DNA from 2 places in the Streptosporangium nanhuense genome. Region 1 is predicted to be linked to the other one. Evidence: riboswitches for the same ligand, from Rfam matches in the RefSeq annotation. Region 1 holds a riboswitch; the other holds the start of a gene.
The links. A riboswitch is a leader RNA that binds a small molecule or an ion and turns the genes downstream of it on or off. The one in region 1 is predicted to bind glycine.

Region 1 (7,809 bases):
GCGGTCTCGGCGCTGATCGCGGCCGGGCTGCACGGCATCGAGAACGAGCTGCCGCTTGAGGACGCTTTCACGGGGAACGCCTACTCGTCGGGCGCGGAGACCGTGCCGACCACGCTGCGGGACGCGCTGGCGCTCTGGGAGGGCTCCGCGTTCGCGACGGCCGCCTTCGGTGAGGACGTCGTGGCGCACTACGCGAACAACGCCCGGGTCGAGCTCGCCGCCTTCGACGCGGCGGTGACCGACTGGGAGCTTTTCCGGGGATTCGAACGGATGTGAATGTGAAGATCATCAACCCGGCGACGGAAGAGGTCGTCGCCGATGTCGAGATGGCGGACGCCGCCGAGACCGACCGGGCCGTGGAGCGTGCCAGGCGGGCCTTCGCGACGTGGCGGGACGTCGGCCCGGGAGACCGGGCCCGGCTGCTGCGCCGTTTCGCCTCGCTGGTGCGCGAGCACGCCGAGGAGCTGGCCCTGCTGGAGGTCGCCAACTCCGGGCACACGATCGGCAACGCCCGCTGGGAGGCGGGCAACGTCGCCGACGTGCTCGACTTCTACGCGGGGGCGCCCGAGCGCAACCACGGCCTGCAGATCCCGGTGCCCGGCGGGCTGGACGTCACCTTCAGGGAGCCGCTGGGCGTCGTCGGCGTGATCGTGCCGTGGAACTTCCCGATGGTCATCATGACCTGGGGCATGGCCCCGGCGCTGGCCGCGGGCAACACCGTGATCGTCAAGCCGGCCGAGTGGACGCCGCTCACCGCCCTGCGGGTGGCCGAGCTCGCCTTGGCCGCCGGCCTGCCCGAGGGGGTCTTCCAGGTCCTGCCGGGTGCCGGAGAGGTGGCGGGCGCCCGGCTGGTCGGGCACCCCGGCGTGGCGAAGATCGTGTTCACCGGTTCGACCGAGGTCGGCAAGGAGATCGCCGCCACCTGCGCCGGGCAGGTCAAGCGTCTCACCCTGGAGCTGGGCGGCAAGAGCGCCAACGTGGTCTTCGCCGACGCCGACCTGGGCAGGGCCGCGGCGACCGCGCCGTACGCGGTGTTCGACAACGCGGGCCAGGACTGCTGCGCGCGCTCCCGGATCCTGGTCGAGCGCTCGGTCCACGAGGAGTTCCTGGCGCGGTTCGGGGAGGCGGTGCTGGGCGTCAGGGTCGGCGACCCCCGCGACGAGGCCACCGAGATGGGCCCGCTGATCAGCGCCGAGCACCGCGAGCGGGTCGCCTCCTTCGTCACCGAGCCGCCCCACCTCCAGGGCGAGTGCCCGCCGGGTCCGGGGTTCTGGTTCCCGCCGACGGTCCTGACGCCCGGCTCGGCGGACGACCGGGCGTTCACCGAGGAGATCTTCGGACCGGTGGTGTCGGTGGTGCCGTTCGACGACGAGGCGGACGCCGTGCGCATCGCCAACGACACCCCGTACGGCCTGAGCGGGTCGATCTGGACCCGCGACGTCGGCCGGGCGCTGCGGGTGGCCAGGGCGGTCGAGGCGGGCAACCTCAGCGTCAACTCGCATTCGAGCGTCCGCTACTGGACCCCGTTCGGCGGTTTCAAGCAGTCGGGCCTGGGCCGCGAGCTGGGGCCCGACGCCCTGTCAGCGTTCACCGAGATCAAGAACGTCTTCATTTCCGAGGAGTAGTAGCGATGCTGCGTTTGCAGGACCGGGTCGCCGTCATCACCGGCGCCGGAAGCGGGATCGGCCTGGCCACCGCGCGCCGGTTCGCCGAGGAGGGCGCCCGCGTCGTGTGCGTGGACCTGGACGAGACGACCGGTCCGGCGGCCGCCGACGAGGTCGGCGGGCTGTTCGTGCGGGCCGACGTGACCAGCGAGGACGACGTCGCCCGCGCGTTCCGGGCCGCGTTCGACACCTACGGCAGCGTGGACATCGCGTTCAACAACGCGGGCATCTCGCCGCCGGACGACGACTCGATCCTGGAGACCGGCATCGACGCCTGGCGCCGGGTCCAGGAGGTCAACCTCACCTCGGTCTACCTGTGCTGCAAGCACGCCATCCCGTACATGCGGCGGCAGGGCAAGGGGTCGATCATCAACACCGCGTCGTTCGTGGCCGTGATGGGCTCGGCGACCAGCCAGATCTCCTACACCGCCTCCAAGGGCGGGGTGCTGGCCATGTCGCGCGAGCTGGGCGTGCAGTTCGCCCGCGAGGGCATCCGGGTGAACGCGCTGTGCCCGGGGCCGGTGAACACGCCGCTGCTGCAGGAGCTGTTCGCCAAGGACCCCGAGCGGGCGCAGCGCCGCCTGGTGCACATCCCGGTGGGCCGCTTCGCCGAGGCGTCCGAGATCGCCGCCGCGGTGGCGTTCCTCGCCTCCGACGACGCCAGCTTCATCACCGGCTCGGAGTTCCTGGTGGACGGCGGCATCTCCGGCGCCTACGTCACGCCGTTCTGAACGCGGGTGACGGGCGTCCGGGCACGGGCGCGGCGCACGTCGCACCGCTCCGGGCGTCCGTCACCGGTGGCCCGGCGCGCCCGTGCTGCCTCGCGGGGTGAGCCTGGCCGTCTCGGTCTGGACGCCGGTGACGTGCTCGCCGGCGATCAGCGCCAGCAGGCTCCGCGCGGCCTGCGCCCCGTAGTGGGGGATGTCCCGGCCCAGGGCGGTCAGTGCCGGTCGCACCACCTGGGAGAGGGGCGAGTCGTCCCAGGCCACGAGGGACAGGTCCGCGGGCACCTCCAGCCGCATCTCCTGCGCGACCGAGAGCCCGGCGACGGCCATGATGTCGTTGTCGTAGACGATCGCCGTCGGCCGGTTCGCGGCGCTGACCAGCCGCCGCGTGGCCCGCGCGCCCTCCTCGCCGGTGTAGTCCGTGTGCACGATGGAGTGACCGTCCAGGCCGAGCTCGTCGCACGCGGCGGTGAAGGCCCGGTCGCGCAGGACGGTGTGCACCAGCGCGGGCAGCCCGGCGACCCTGGCGATCCTGCGGTGGCCGAGCGCGGCGAGATACTCCACCGTCTCCCGCATGGCCGCGCCGTCGTCGGACCAGACGGGGGCGAGCGAACCGGTCTCCGACGGATGGCCGATCACCACGGCCGGCAGGTCCAGACCCTCGATCTCGGGGATGCGCGTGTCGTCGAAGTGCAGGTCGACCAGGATGACGCCGTCGACGCGGCCCTCACCCCACCACCTGCGGTAGACCTCCGCCTCCTGCCGGTGGTCGGCCACCACCTGAAGGAGCAGGGCGTAGGAGCGGGCCGACAGCTCGCTCTCGATGCCGCTGATCAGCTCCATGAAGAACGGCTCCATCCCCAGCACCCGCGCCGGGCGGCACACGGTCAGGCCGACGGCGCGGGCCCGCGCCCCGTTGAGCGCGCGCGCGGCGCTGTTGGGCTGCCAGCCGATCTCCCTGGCGATGGCCTTGATGGTGTTCCTTCTCGCCTCGGACACGCCGGGGCGGTCGTTCAGCGCGTAGGAGACCGCGACCTTGGACACCCCCGCGCGACGAGCGATGTCGGCGATCGTCGGTCGCTTCACGAGACCCCCACCTGAACCGGTTATCCGACGTGTTTCCGCTGCGTACTTTACTACGCACCGTCCCGATCCCCTGACGACCTTCCCCCTCGGCGCCGACCCGACGGCGTGAGCCGTGGGTGACGACCGCGCGCCGAAGAAGGGCCACATGGTCGACGTGCCGTTGACATCGTTGTCATAGCGGCCGTGTCTTCACCACGCTTAGCCGGTTAAGTCGATTCCGCCTCGACCTCCACAGCAGGAGGCCGCCGTGGACAGGCGCATGTCGGGCGCCGCCCTGATCCTGCTCAAGGGGGCCTGGACGCCCTGGGCCCCTTGAGGAGCACACCATGAGAGGGCGTCCTCGGACGGGTGCGAGGCAACGGTGTCCGCCCGTCCCCCGGCGGCGTGTCGGCTCACCGCGGCCGGTAACGTGCGGGAGAAGCACCGGGACGGGCACACCGCGCCAGGACATCGGTGGAAGCACGGCGAAACAGGAGATCATGTCCCGTCCCGTCATCGGCATCACCTGCTACGTCGAGCCCGCGCGCTTCACCGTCTGGGAGACGACCACCGCCCTCCTGCCCTACGACTACGTCGAGCACGTGGCCCGCGCGGGCGGGCAGCCGGTGATCCTGCCCCCGGCGGGTGACCCCGCGCCCCTGGTGGAGCGCCTGGACGGGCTGATCCTGGCCGGTGGTGGGGACGTCGGCCCGGAACGGTACGGCCAGGAGGCGCACGAGCGGACCGGCTACGTCCGGCCGTTCCGCGACGACGCGGAGCTGGGGCTGGTCCGGGCGGCGCTGGAGCGGGGCCTGCCCTTCCTGGGCGTCTGCCGGGGCATGCAGGTCCTGAACGTCGCGCTGGGCGGCACCCTCCACCAGCACCTGCCCGACGTGGTCGGCCACCCGGGACACGCCCCGGCCCCCGGCCGCTACGGCAGGATGCCGGTGTGGCTCGCCCCCGGCAGCCGGATCTCGAAGATCTTCGAGGCCGAGACCGTGGACGTGGCCCACTACCACCACCAGGCCCTCGACCGGCTCGCCGGGGGCCTGACCGTGACCGCCCACGCCGAGGACGGCGCGATCGAGGCCGTGGAGGTGGACGACCACCCCTTCGCCGTCGCCGTCCAGTGGCATCCCGAGACCGACGACGAGTCGGCCCTGTTCGAGGCGCTGGTCCGGCACGCCGCCCCCTGACTCCGCCCCCGCCGCCCCGGGGCACCCCGGGCCTCGTGGGCGGAGGACCCGCAGGCCGGGCACGACCTCCCCGATGAAGCGGGGGATTTCGCTCGGCCGGTGCGGGCGGTTAGGCTGGCCGGTGACACCGATGAATCCCGTGCGGGAGAGCGTCCTGACACCCAGGCCAGGACCCCTGAAGGAGCAAGCCCTCCCCGCGAACCTCTCAAGGCAAAGGACCGTGCGGGTAGGTGCCTCTGGAAAGCAGGTCCCACGACCTCGCCGAAGGTGAAAGTCCGGTAAAACCCGGATGAAACTCTCAGGCACCCACGACAGAGGGGGAGGATGCTCTCATCTGTCCCTTGTCTGAGGTGCGCACATGTCCCGACCTACGCCGCTGCGCGGCGTGCACGAGTCCCTCGGCGCGACGCTGACTGACTTCGCGGGCTGGCTGATGCCGCTCCGCTACGGCAGCGAGTCCGCCGAGCACAACGCGGTCCGCCAGGCGGCCGGCCTGTTCGACCTCTCCCACATGGGCGAGATCTTCGTGACCGGGCCGCAGGCGGCCGAGGCCCTCGACTACGCGCTGGTCGGGCACCTCTCCGCGCTGGAGCCCGGCCGCGCCCGCTACACGATGATCGTCGACGCCGAGGGCGGCGTGCTGGACGACCTGATCGTCTACCGCCTCGCCCCCGCCGAGTTCATGGTCGTCGCCAACGCCTCCAACTACCCGCGGGTGGCCGCCGAGCTGACCGGCCGCGCCAAGGGCTTCGACGCCGCGGTGGACGACCGCTCCGAGCAGTACGCGCTGGTCGCGATCCAGGGCCCGCGCTCCGCGGAGATCCTGGGCTCGCTCACCGACGCCGACCTCGACGGGCTCAAGTACTACGCCGGCCTGCCCGCCGTCGTCGCGGGCCGCGAGGCCCTCGTCGCCCGTACCGGATACACCGGCGAGGACGGCTTCGAGCTGTTCGTCGCGGCCGGGGACGCGGAGCCGGTCTGGGCCGCCCTCACCGAGGCGGGCGCGCCGCACGGCCTGATCCCCGCGGGCCTGTCCGCCCGCGACACCCTCCGGCTGGAGGCCGGGATGCCGCTGTACGGCAACGAGCTGTCGGCCGCCCTGACCCCGTTCGACGCCGGGCTGGGCCGTGTGGTGAGGTTTGACAAGCCGGGCGACTTCGTCGGCCGGGCCGCCCTCGAATCACGCGAGGACGTCCCGCCGTCCCGCCGCCTGGTCGGTCTGATCGCGACCGGCCGCAGGGTGCCCCGGCACGGGTATCCGGTGGTGGTCGCCGGTGACGGCACGGTCGTCGGCGAGGTCACCAGCGGAGCGCCCTCCCAGTCCCTGGGTAAGCCCATCGCCATGGCCTACGTGGACAACGGCCTGTCGTCAGGACTGGCCGTGGACATCAGGGGCAGCCACGAGCCGGTCGAGGTCGTCGCACTGCCTTTCTACAGGAGGAAAAAATGAGCAGCATTCCCGAGGACCTGCACTACACCAAGGAACACGAGTGGATCTCCGGCATCGATGACGGCCTGACCCTCACCGTCGGCATCACCGCCTACGCCGCCGAGGCGCTGGGCGACGTGGTCTTCGTGCAGATCCTCCCCGAGGTCGGTTCGACGATCACCGCCGGTGACGCGGTCGGCGAGGTCGAGTCGACCAAGTCGGTGAGCGACATCTTCGCGCCGGTCTCCGGTGAGATCGTCGAGGTCAACCAGGCCGTCGTGGACGACCCCTCGCTGGTCAACGGTGACTCCTACGGCGACGGCTGGCTGTTCCGCGTACGCCTTGAGGGCTCCGCCGACGACCTGCTGTCGCCGGAGGAGTACGCCGCGCTCACCTCGGGTGAGTCCTAAGCCTCTCCCCCCTCGCGTCACGGCCGCGCGCGTCCCCGGGCGCGCGTGGCCGTCCACGCTGGAAGGATTCAGATGACGATCAGCGTCTTCGATCTCTTCAAGATCGGAATCGGCCCGTCCAGCTCGCACACCGGCGGCCCGATGGCCGCCGCCCACAAGTTCGCCCGCGGCCTCCACCAGGACGGGCTGCTGGAGAAGACCGCCCGGGTGAGCGCCGTCCTGTACGGCTCGCTGGGCCTGACCGGCAAGGGCCACGGCAGCGACAAGGCCGTGCTGCTCGGCCTGTCGGGCGAGAAGCCCGAGCTGGTCGACGTCGACACGGTCGACGAGCGGCTCGCCGCCATGCGCGAGTCCGGCACCCTGTCCCTGTACGGCTCCCGCGAGATCCCCTTCGTCATCGGCGAGGACCTCGTCTTCGAACGCAAGATCTCGCTGCCCGGCCACCCCAACGGCATGCGCTTCACCGCGCTGTCCGAGTCCGGCGAGACGATCCGCGAGAAGGTCTACTACTCGGTGGGCGGCGGCTTCGTCGTCGACGAGAACGCCACGGGCGCCGACCGGATCAAGGCCGACGACACCGTCCTGCCCCACCCCTTCACCACGGCCGCGGAGCTGCTCGCCCAGTGCGAGGAGACCGGGCTGTCGATCTCCGGGCTGATGCTGGAGAACGAGCGGGCGTTCGGCCGCACCGAGGCCGAGATCCGCGAACAGCTGCTCGTGCTGTGGCGGGTCATGAGCGAGTGCGTGCGGCGCGGCATCGGCAAGGAGGGCGTGCTGCCCGGCGGCCTGAAGGTCCGCCGCCGCGCCCACCAGCTCCACCGGCAGCTGCGGAGCGAGTCGCCGGAGAAGGACTCGCTGCAGACGATGGACTGGGTCTCGCTGTTCGCCCTCGCGGTCAACGAGGAGAACGCCGCCGGAGGCCGCATCGTCACCGCGCCCACCAACGGCGCCGCGGGCATCATCCCGGCCGTGCTCACCTACTACGACCGCTTCACCAAGGACTCCGACGACGAGGGCGTGATCCGCTTCCTGCTGACCGCGGGGGCGATCGGCGTGCTGTTCAAGGAGAACGCCTCCATCTCCGGCGCCGAGGTCGGCTGCCAGGGCGAGGTCGGCTCGGCCTGCTCGATGGCCGCCGCCGGGCTCACCGAGGTGATGGGCGGCACCCCCGAGCAGGTCGAGAACGCCGCCGAGATCGGCATCGAGCACAACCTGGGGCTGACCTGCGACCCGATCGGCGGCCTGGTGCAGATCCCGTGCATCGAGCGCAACGCGGTCGCCTCGATCAAGGCCATCGCCGCCGCCAGGATCGCGATGCGC
Region 2 (7,809 bases), on a different contig from region 1:
GGGTCGCGCTGGTGGACGAGATGGGCCAGCTGATCAGCGAGGAGCGCGCCCTGCTGGTGGTGCTCGACCTGGTCGCCGCCGAGCGGCGCGGTGGCAGGGTGGCGCTGCCGGTCACCACCACCCGGGTGGCCGAGCAGGTCTGCAGGTTCCACGGCGTCCAGGCCGAGTGGACCTCCACCGCGATCGACGCGCTCACCGCCGCCGCCAGGGGGCCGGAGATGATCTTCGCGGCCGACGGGCGCGGCGGCTTCATCGTGCCCGAGTTCGGGCCCACGGTGGACGGCCTGGCGGTGTTCCTGCGCCTGCTGGGCCTGGTCGCCAGGACCCGGCTCTCGCTCAGCCAGATCGACGCCAGGATCCCCGAGGCCAAGCTGCTGCGCCGGACCGTGCCGACCCCCTGGGCGGCCAAGGGCGCGGTGATGCGCTCGGTCATCGAGGCCGCCGAGCACTACCGCATCGACACCACCGACGGGGTACGGGTCGTCGCCGAGGACGGCAGCTGGACCCTGGTGCTGCCCGACCCGACGGAGGCGGTCACCCACCTGTGGGCCGAGGGGTTCGACGTCGACTCCGCGCAGACCCTGATCGAGCACTGGGCGCGGGTGGTCGAGGAGGCGGCGGGCGGCTGACGGGCCCCGGCCGGGTGCGCGAAGGCGCGGGAACGGGGCCCGGGCGGGGGCTCCGGGCCGAGCGGTTGCCACAAACACAGCGCGGCGCCATGGACCGGGGACAGTGCCCCACTGTAACTTTGTCACCGACCGTACCCGCGGTTCAGCGTCAACCTTGACCTTCGCCCCTCATCACTGTAGGTTGCGGCATTCGCAGTCCGAGAAAACACTTGAGAAGCGAAGAAGCGAGGCGCGCATCACTGAGCACCGTTGCCGCGTCTTCGCGGTAGGAGGCCGAGCCGATCGATGCCGAGCGTCTACTGCACGCAGTGCGGTCATGCCAATCCTGAGGATGCCCGTTTCTGTTCACGATGCGGGTCGCCGCTTACCAAAGCCGAGACCCCCGGAGACAGCACATCGACGATCTCCCTCTCCGGGATCGAGGCCTACGAGGCGGAGACAGGTGAGACGCTTCTCGCCGAACGGCAGGCCGTCGAGCAGTTGCCCCCGGGCACAGCGCTGCTGGTCGCGATGCGCGGCCCCAACGCCGGCAGCCGGTTCCTGCTCGACAGCGACCTCACCACCGTGGGCCGTCACCCCGAGAGCGACATCTTCCTCGACGACATCACGGTCTCGCGCCGCCACGTGGAGTTCTACCGGCGCGGCGGCGGGGTGTTCACCGTCCGCGACGTCGGCAGCCTGAACGGCACGTACGTGAACCGCGAGCGCATCGAGGAGGTCCCGCTGTACGGCGGGGACGAGGTGCAGATCGGCAAGTTCCGCCTCGTCTTCCTCACCCGCGGCGCCGCTGGAGGATGATGAGCTCGCAGGCCGCTCGTGCGCACATGAGCATCGGGGAGGTGCTCGCTCTCCTGCAGGGCGAGTTCCCCGACGTCAGCATCTCCAAGATTCGTTTCCTGGAGGGCGAGGGGTTGATCGAGCCGGAGCGCAGTCCCTCCGGCTACCGCAAGTTCACCTACGCCGACGTCGAGCGGCTCCGTTACATCCTCAGCGAGCAGCGTGACCGCTACCTGCCGCTACGCGTGATCAAGGACCATCTGGAGGCGGCCGACCGCGAGGAGCGTCCGGCCGCCCGGCCGCGCGCCGTCCCCGACGACGCTCCCCCCGAGGTCAGGCTCACCCGCGAGGAGCTGCTCGCCGCCGCCGAGCTCGACGAGGAGACCCTCGCCGAGCTGGAGGACTACGGCCTGCTGGCCGCCGTGGCCCGCTACTACGACGCCGAGGCGCTGGCGGTGGCCCGCAGCGTCGGGGCCCTGGCCGCCTTCGGCCTGCGGGCCCGCCACCTGAGGGCCGTCAAGGCCGCCGCGGAGCGCGAGGCCGGGCTGGTCGAGCAGGCCGTCGCCCCGCTCCTGCGCCGCCGCGGGCCCGGCGCCATCGACCAGGCCGACGAGACGGCGAGGGAGATCTCCGGCCTGTTGCTGGAATTGCACGCCTCTCTGCTGCGTTCCGGCGTTCGTGGGGCCCTGGGCCGGTGAGAACCTGACCAGGCACTCGTACCCCCACGAGTGTTACGTTGAACAAACCGGTCGGAATCCAGCGAAGACGGAGCAGCCCGTGTTGCAGATGGAGGTCGTGGGCGTTCGAGTTGAGATGCCCTCCAACCAGCCGATCGTCTTGCTGAAAGAGACGCATGGGGAGCGTTACCTACCTATCTGGATCGGCATGACGGAGGCCACGGCGATAGCCATGGCCCAGGCCGAGGAACCACCACCCCGGCCGCTCACCCATGACCTGTTCCGCGACGTGCTCGAAGGGCTGGGAGTCCGGCTGAGCACGGTCAACATCGTCGCCCTGCGCGACGGCATCTTCTTCGCGGATCTCGTGTTCTCCAACGGGGTCGAGGTGAGCGCGCGTCCCTCGGACTCGATCGCCTTGGCACTTCGCACCGGCGCACGTATCTTCGCGAGTGAGGACGTGGTCCGGGAGGCCGGGGTGATCATCCCCGACGACCAGGAGGACGAGGTGGAGAAGTTCAGGGAGTTCCTTGACACGATCACGCCCGAGGACTTCGGCCGCGCGGGGTAGGAATTTCGGTGCATTTACGCTTCACGACGCGCCGAGTGGGGTCGTTGACTGGACTTGGCCCCAGTCCTACGGTGCAAGTGAAACCCGCGGTCGTGCGTAAACCCCCAGATCAGGCCGTGGGATGAGAGAAAGCCGGAGGTCCGCGTGGCGGTCAGCAGCGGCGAGGGTAGAAACGCCGATCAGGATGACCCGGAACGGCGCCAGTCGGCACGTCAGCGCGCGGGTGAAGAGGGTCTGCTGTTCGACGGGCAACCGGTGAAGGTGCCCGCCGACATCGGCTACCGCGGTCCCACGGCCTGTTCCGCGGCCGGCATCACCTACCGGCAGCTCGACTACTGGGCGCGCACCGGCCTGGTCGAGCCCACCGTCCGGGCCGCCCACGGCTCCGGCTCCCAGCGGCTCTACGGCTTTCGCGACATCCTGGTCCTCAAGGTCGTCAAGCGGCTCCTCGACACCGGCGTCTCCCTCCAGCAGATCCGCATCGCCGTGCAGCACCTGCGCGACAGGGGCGTCAACGACCTGGCCGGGATCACCCTGATGAGCGACGGGGTGAGCGTCTACGAGTGCACCTCGCCCGACGAGGTCATCGACCTCCTCCAGGGCGGTCAGGGAGTCTTCGGGATAGCTCTGGGACGGGTGTGGCAGGAGGTGGAGGGCTCCCTCGCGGATCTGCCGGGCGAACGTGCGGAGTCGAGCGAGGGCCCTTTAGGAGATCATCAGGCCGATGAGCTGGCCCGCCGTCGCAGAGCACGACGAACCGGGTAAACTCGGACTTGCCACTGACCCTGTGCGGGAGAGACCCCGACCGCGATCGGGGCGCCGAAGGAGCAACCTCCCCGGAATCTCTCAGGCACCCGGTACCGCACGGACGAGGCAACTCTGGAAAGCAGGCGCGCTCGCCAGGCGCGACTCACCGACGGTGCAAGCCGCCCCATGAGGGGCAGGTGAAGCTCTCAGGTCACGACCCGCGACGACGGTCGTGATGACAGAGGGGGAGACCAGGCATACGCCCGCGCCCAGCGCCGGTCTCCACCCCGTCCCGGGAGGCTTCACCAATGACCGACCTGTCATCGCTCAGCGAACTCGGCTCCCCCGCCTTCGCGACCCGCCACATAGGACCGGACGACGCCGGCCAGGCCCGCATGCTGGAGGCGGTCGGGTTCGCCTCCGTCGCCGACCTGGTCGCGGTGGCCGTACCCGAGGCGATCCGCTCCTCCGGGCGGCTGAGCCTGCCCCCGGCGGCAGGGGAGTCCGAGACCCTCGCCGAGCTGCGCGTCCTCGCCGGCCGCAACACCGTGCTCACCTCGATGATCGGCCTGGGGTACCACGACACGATCACCCCGGGCGTCATCCGTCGCAACCTCCTGGAGAACCCGGGCTGGTACACCGCGTACACGCCCTACCAGCCGGAGATCTCCCAGGGCCGTCTGGAAGCCCTGATCAACTTCCAGACCGTCGTCTCCGACCTGACCGCCCTCGACGTCGCCGGGGCCTCCCTGCTGGACGAGGCCACCGCCGCCGCCGAGGCGATGACCCTGGCCCGCCGCGCGGGCCGCAGCCCCTCGAAGGTGTTCGTGGTGGACGCCGACGCGCTGCCGCAGACCAAGGCTGTGCTGCGCACCCGCGCCGAGCCGCTCGGCATCGAGCTGGTCGAGAGCGACTTCACCGCCGAGCTGCCCGAGTGCTTCGGGGTGCTCGTGCAGTACCCCGGCGCCAGCGGCAGGATCCGCGACTTCCGCGCCGTCGCCGACGCCGCCCACGCGCGCGGCGCCCAGGTGGTCGCCGCCGCCGACCTGCTGGCCCTCACCGTCCTGGCCGCGCCCGGCGAGCTCGGCGCCGACATCGCGGTCGGCTCCTCGCAGCGCTTCGGCGTGCCCCTCGGCTTCGGCGGCCCGCACGCCGCCTACATGGCGGTCCGCGACGGCCTCCAGCGCCAGCTGCCGGGCCGCCTGGTGGGCGTCTCCCAGGACGCCGACCAGCGCCCCGCCTACCGGCTCGCGCTGCAGACCCGCGAGCAGCACATCCGCCGCGAGAAGGCCACCAGCAACATCTGCACCGCGCAGGTGCTGCTCGCCGTGATCGCCGGCATGTACGCCGTCTACCACGGCCCCGAGGGCCTGCGCAGGATCGGCCGGCGCACCCACCGGCACGCCGTCGTGCTCGCCGAGGGCCTGCGCCAGGGCGGTGTCGAGGTGGTGCACGACACCTTCTTCGACACCGTGCTCGCCAGGGTGCCCGGCCGGGCCGAGGCGGTCGTCGCCGCGGCCCGCGACAACGGGGTGAACCTGCGCCTGGTCGACGCCGACCACGTGGGCGTCACCTGCGACGAGAGGACCGAGCTCCTCCACCTGGAGCAGGTCCTGGCCGCCTTCGAGATCAGCGGCGCCGTGCTGGCCGACCTCGACGCCGCCGCGCACGACGCGCTGCCCGCCGCGCTGGCCCGGGTCAGCGACTACCTGACCCACCCGGTCTTCCACAGCCACCGCTCCGAGACGGCCATGCTGCGCTACCTGCGCAGGCTCCAGGACAAGGACATCGCGCTCGACCGGTCGATGATCCCGCTGGGCTCCTGCACCATGAAGCTCAACGCGACCACCGAGATGGAGCCGATCACCTGGCCGGAGTTCGCCGGGCTGCACCCCTACGCGCCCGAGGACCAGGCCGCGGGCTACGTCGAGCTGATCGGGCAGCTGGAGAACTGGCTGGCCGAGGTGACCGGCTACGACGCCGTCTCGCTCCAGCCGAACGCCGGCTCCCAGGGCGAGTTCGCCGGGCTCCTGGCGATCCGCGCCTACCACACCGCGCGCGGCGAGTCGGGCCGCGACGTCTGCCTGATCCCCTCGTCCGCGCACGGCACCAACGCCGCGAGCGCCGTCATGGCGGGCATGCGGGTGGCCGTGGTCGCCTGTGACGACCAGGGCAACGTGGACGTCGACGACCTCGTCGCGAAGATCGGCAAGCACCGCGAGCAGCTTGCCGCGATCATGGTGACCTACCCGTCCACGCACGGCGTGTACGAGGAGACCATCGTCCGGATCTGCGAGCTGGTGCACGAGGCCGGCGGCCAGGTCTACGTCGACGGCGCCAACCTCAACGCGCTGGTCGGCCTGGCCAGGCCCGGCGAGTTCGGGGCGGACGTCTCCCACCTGAACCTGCACAAGACCTTCTGCATCCCGCACGGCGGCGGCGGCCCCGGCGTCGGCCCGGTCGCGGTCCGCGCCCACCTGGCCGACTACCTGCCCGGCCACCCGCTGCGTGAGGGGACCGCGGTGGGCCCGGTCTCGGCCGCGCCGTACGGCTCCGCGGGCATCCTGTCCATCTCCTGGGCCTACATCCGGATGATGGGCGCCGACGGCCTGAAGGCGGCCACCGAGCAGGCCATCCTGTCGGCCAACTACCTGGCCCGCAGGCTCAGCCCGCACTACCCGGTCCTCTACACCGGCCGCGGCGGCCTCGTCGCCCACGAGTGCATCGTGGACCTGCGCCAGATCACCAAGGAGACCGGCGTGACGGTCGACGACGTGGCCAAGCGCCTCATCGACTACGGCTTCCACGCCCCGACCATGTCCTTCCCGGTGGCCGGCACGCTGATGATCGAGCCGACCGAGAGCGAGGACCTGGCCGAGCTCGACCGGTTCTGCGAGGCGATGATCGCGATCCGCGAGGAGATCGCGAAGGTCGCCTCCGGGGCGTACGACAAGACCGACAACCCGCTGCGCAACGCCCCGCACACGGCCGACAGCCTCGTCGCCGACGAGTGGAGCCACCCCTACGGCCGCACCGAGGCGGCCTACCCGCTGCCGTCGGTGCGCGAGGGCAAGTACTGGTCGCCGGTCCGCCGCATCGACCAGGCCTACGGCGACCGCAACCTGGTCTGCTCCTGCCCCCCGCTGGAGGCGTACGAGGACTGATCCTCACGGGGGCGGAAAGCGCGCGAACCTCGATATTCGCGGGGAATGCGACGGGACGGAGGGCGCCCCGAGTCGTTAGGCTCGGGGCGTCTCCGTATCCGGAAGGATCATGCATGCCTGAGGTGGACACCCGTCCCTTGGACACCGCGCGAAGACTGGCCGAGTCGGGGGATCTCGACGGCGCCGCCGCGATCTTCGCCGAGCTGGCCGCCGATCCCGACGAGCCCGACCGGGCCCAGGCCGCGGTGGGTCTCGCGGTGGTGCTGGAGGAGAGCGGGGACGTCGCGGGCTCGCGCGCCGCCGCGCGCACCGCGCTGGCCACCGGGCATCCGGAGTTCGCCGCCCAGGCCGCCTGCCTGCTCGCGGGGAGCTTCGAGCGGGAGGGGCTGGCCGACCAGGCCCGCGCCGCCTGGCAGGCCGCGCTGGGCGTCGGCCACCCCGCCTACGTGCCGCCGGCGCACATGGCCCTCGCCAGGCTCGCCACGAGCGAGGAGGAGGCCGAGCGGTCGCTGCGCGACGCACTGGCCACCGCCGACCCGGAGATCGCTCCTCGTGCCGCCCAGCGGCTCGCGGAGGCACTCCTGGAGGAGGGCGAGCCGGGCGAGGCCGCCCAGGTGCTCCTGGAGGCGCTCGCGGTGCCCGACGCGGTCGAGGTGGCGAGACTGCGGGTGATGCTCGGCATCGCCCATCTGGAGCTGGCGTGCGCGGAGTTCTCCGGCGCGATCGAGGAGGGCGGCGACGTCGAGACCGGCGCGCTGGCCATCGAGCTCCTGGCCCGCACGCTCCCGCTCAGGGGACGCGACGAGGACGCCGAGCGGGTGTGGCGCTACGGCCTTGACAGCGCCGACGAGGACCTCGCCGGCGAGGTCCGCCTCCGCCTCGACCGGGATCTCTGAACCCGGGGCGCGCGGCGCGCCGTCTCCCGCGCGAGGGCGCGGTGGGTGCCGGGCCCGCGGAGGACCTCGCCGATTCCCGGCCGCCCCGGGTGGGGGCGGGGCTCCGGGGGCGTCAGCCGCGCTCGCGCCAGCGGCTCAGGGCGTGGGCGAAGTTGATCGCCACGATCCCGCCCCAGGCCAGCAGCAGCCCGGCGGTGCCGGAGGACTCCGCGGCGATGGCGGTCAGCGGGATCCCGATGCCCATCGAACCGAGGGCGATCGGGATCGAGCTGTTCGAGTTCTTGCGCGGCTTGGCCTTCGGCGCCCCGGCGGCCTGCATCTCGGCATGCACCCGGTGGGCGATGGTCG

Region 2: another riboswitch for glycine. It lies ahead of gcvP (aminomethyl-transferring glycine dehydrogenase); the one in region 1 lies ahead of gcvT (glycine cleavage system aminomethyltransferase GcvT).

What each region holds. Positions count from the first base shown of each region.
Region 1 is NZ_JCADBG010000012.1:135,996-143,804, forward strand. Features, by position in the region: gene AC5L38_RS23315 (glutamine synthetase family protein) at 1-276, shown strand, start outside; gene AC5L38_RS23320 (aldehyde dehydrogenase family protein) at 279-1,625, shown strand; gene AC5L38_RS23325 (3-oxoacyl-ACP reductase) at 1,631-2,395, shown strand; gene AC5L38_RS23330 (LacI family DNA-binding transcriptional regulator) at 2,456-3,475, opposite strand; gene AC5L38_RS23335 (gamma-glutamyl-gamma-aminobutyrate hydrolase family protein) at 3,955-4,650, shown strand; glycine riboswitch at 4,783-4,881, shown strand; glycine riboswitch at 4,884-4,968, shown strand; gene gcvT (glycine cleavage system aminomethyltransferase GcvT) at 5,009-6,100, shown strand; gene gcvH (glycine cleavage system protein GcvH) at 6,097-6,489, shown strand; gene AC5L38_RS23350 (L-serine ammonia-lyase) at 6,562-7,809, shown strand, end outside.
Region 2 is NZ_JCADBG010000022.1:29,500-37,308, forward strand. Features, by position in the region: gene AC5L38_RS33630 (sugar phosphate nucleotidyltransferase) at 1-629, shown strand, start outside; gene AC5L38_RS33635 (double zinc ribbon and FHA domain-containing protein) at 915-1,427, shown strand; gene ftsR (transcriptional regulator FtsR) at 1,454-2,104, shown strand; gene AC5L38_RS33645 (bifunctional nuclease family protein) at 2,184-2,654, shown strand; gene AC5L38_RS33650 (MerR family transcriptional regulator) at 2,799-3,419, shown strand; glycine riboswitch at 3,435-3,527, shown strand; gene gcvP (aminomethyl-transferring glycine dehydrogenase) at 3,710-6,565, shown strand; gene AC5L38_RS33660 (hypothetical protein) at 6,679-7,461, shown strand; gene AC5L38_RS33665 (hypothetical protein) at 7,574-7,809, opposite strand, start outside.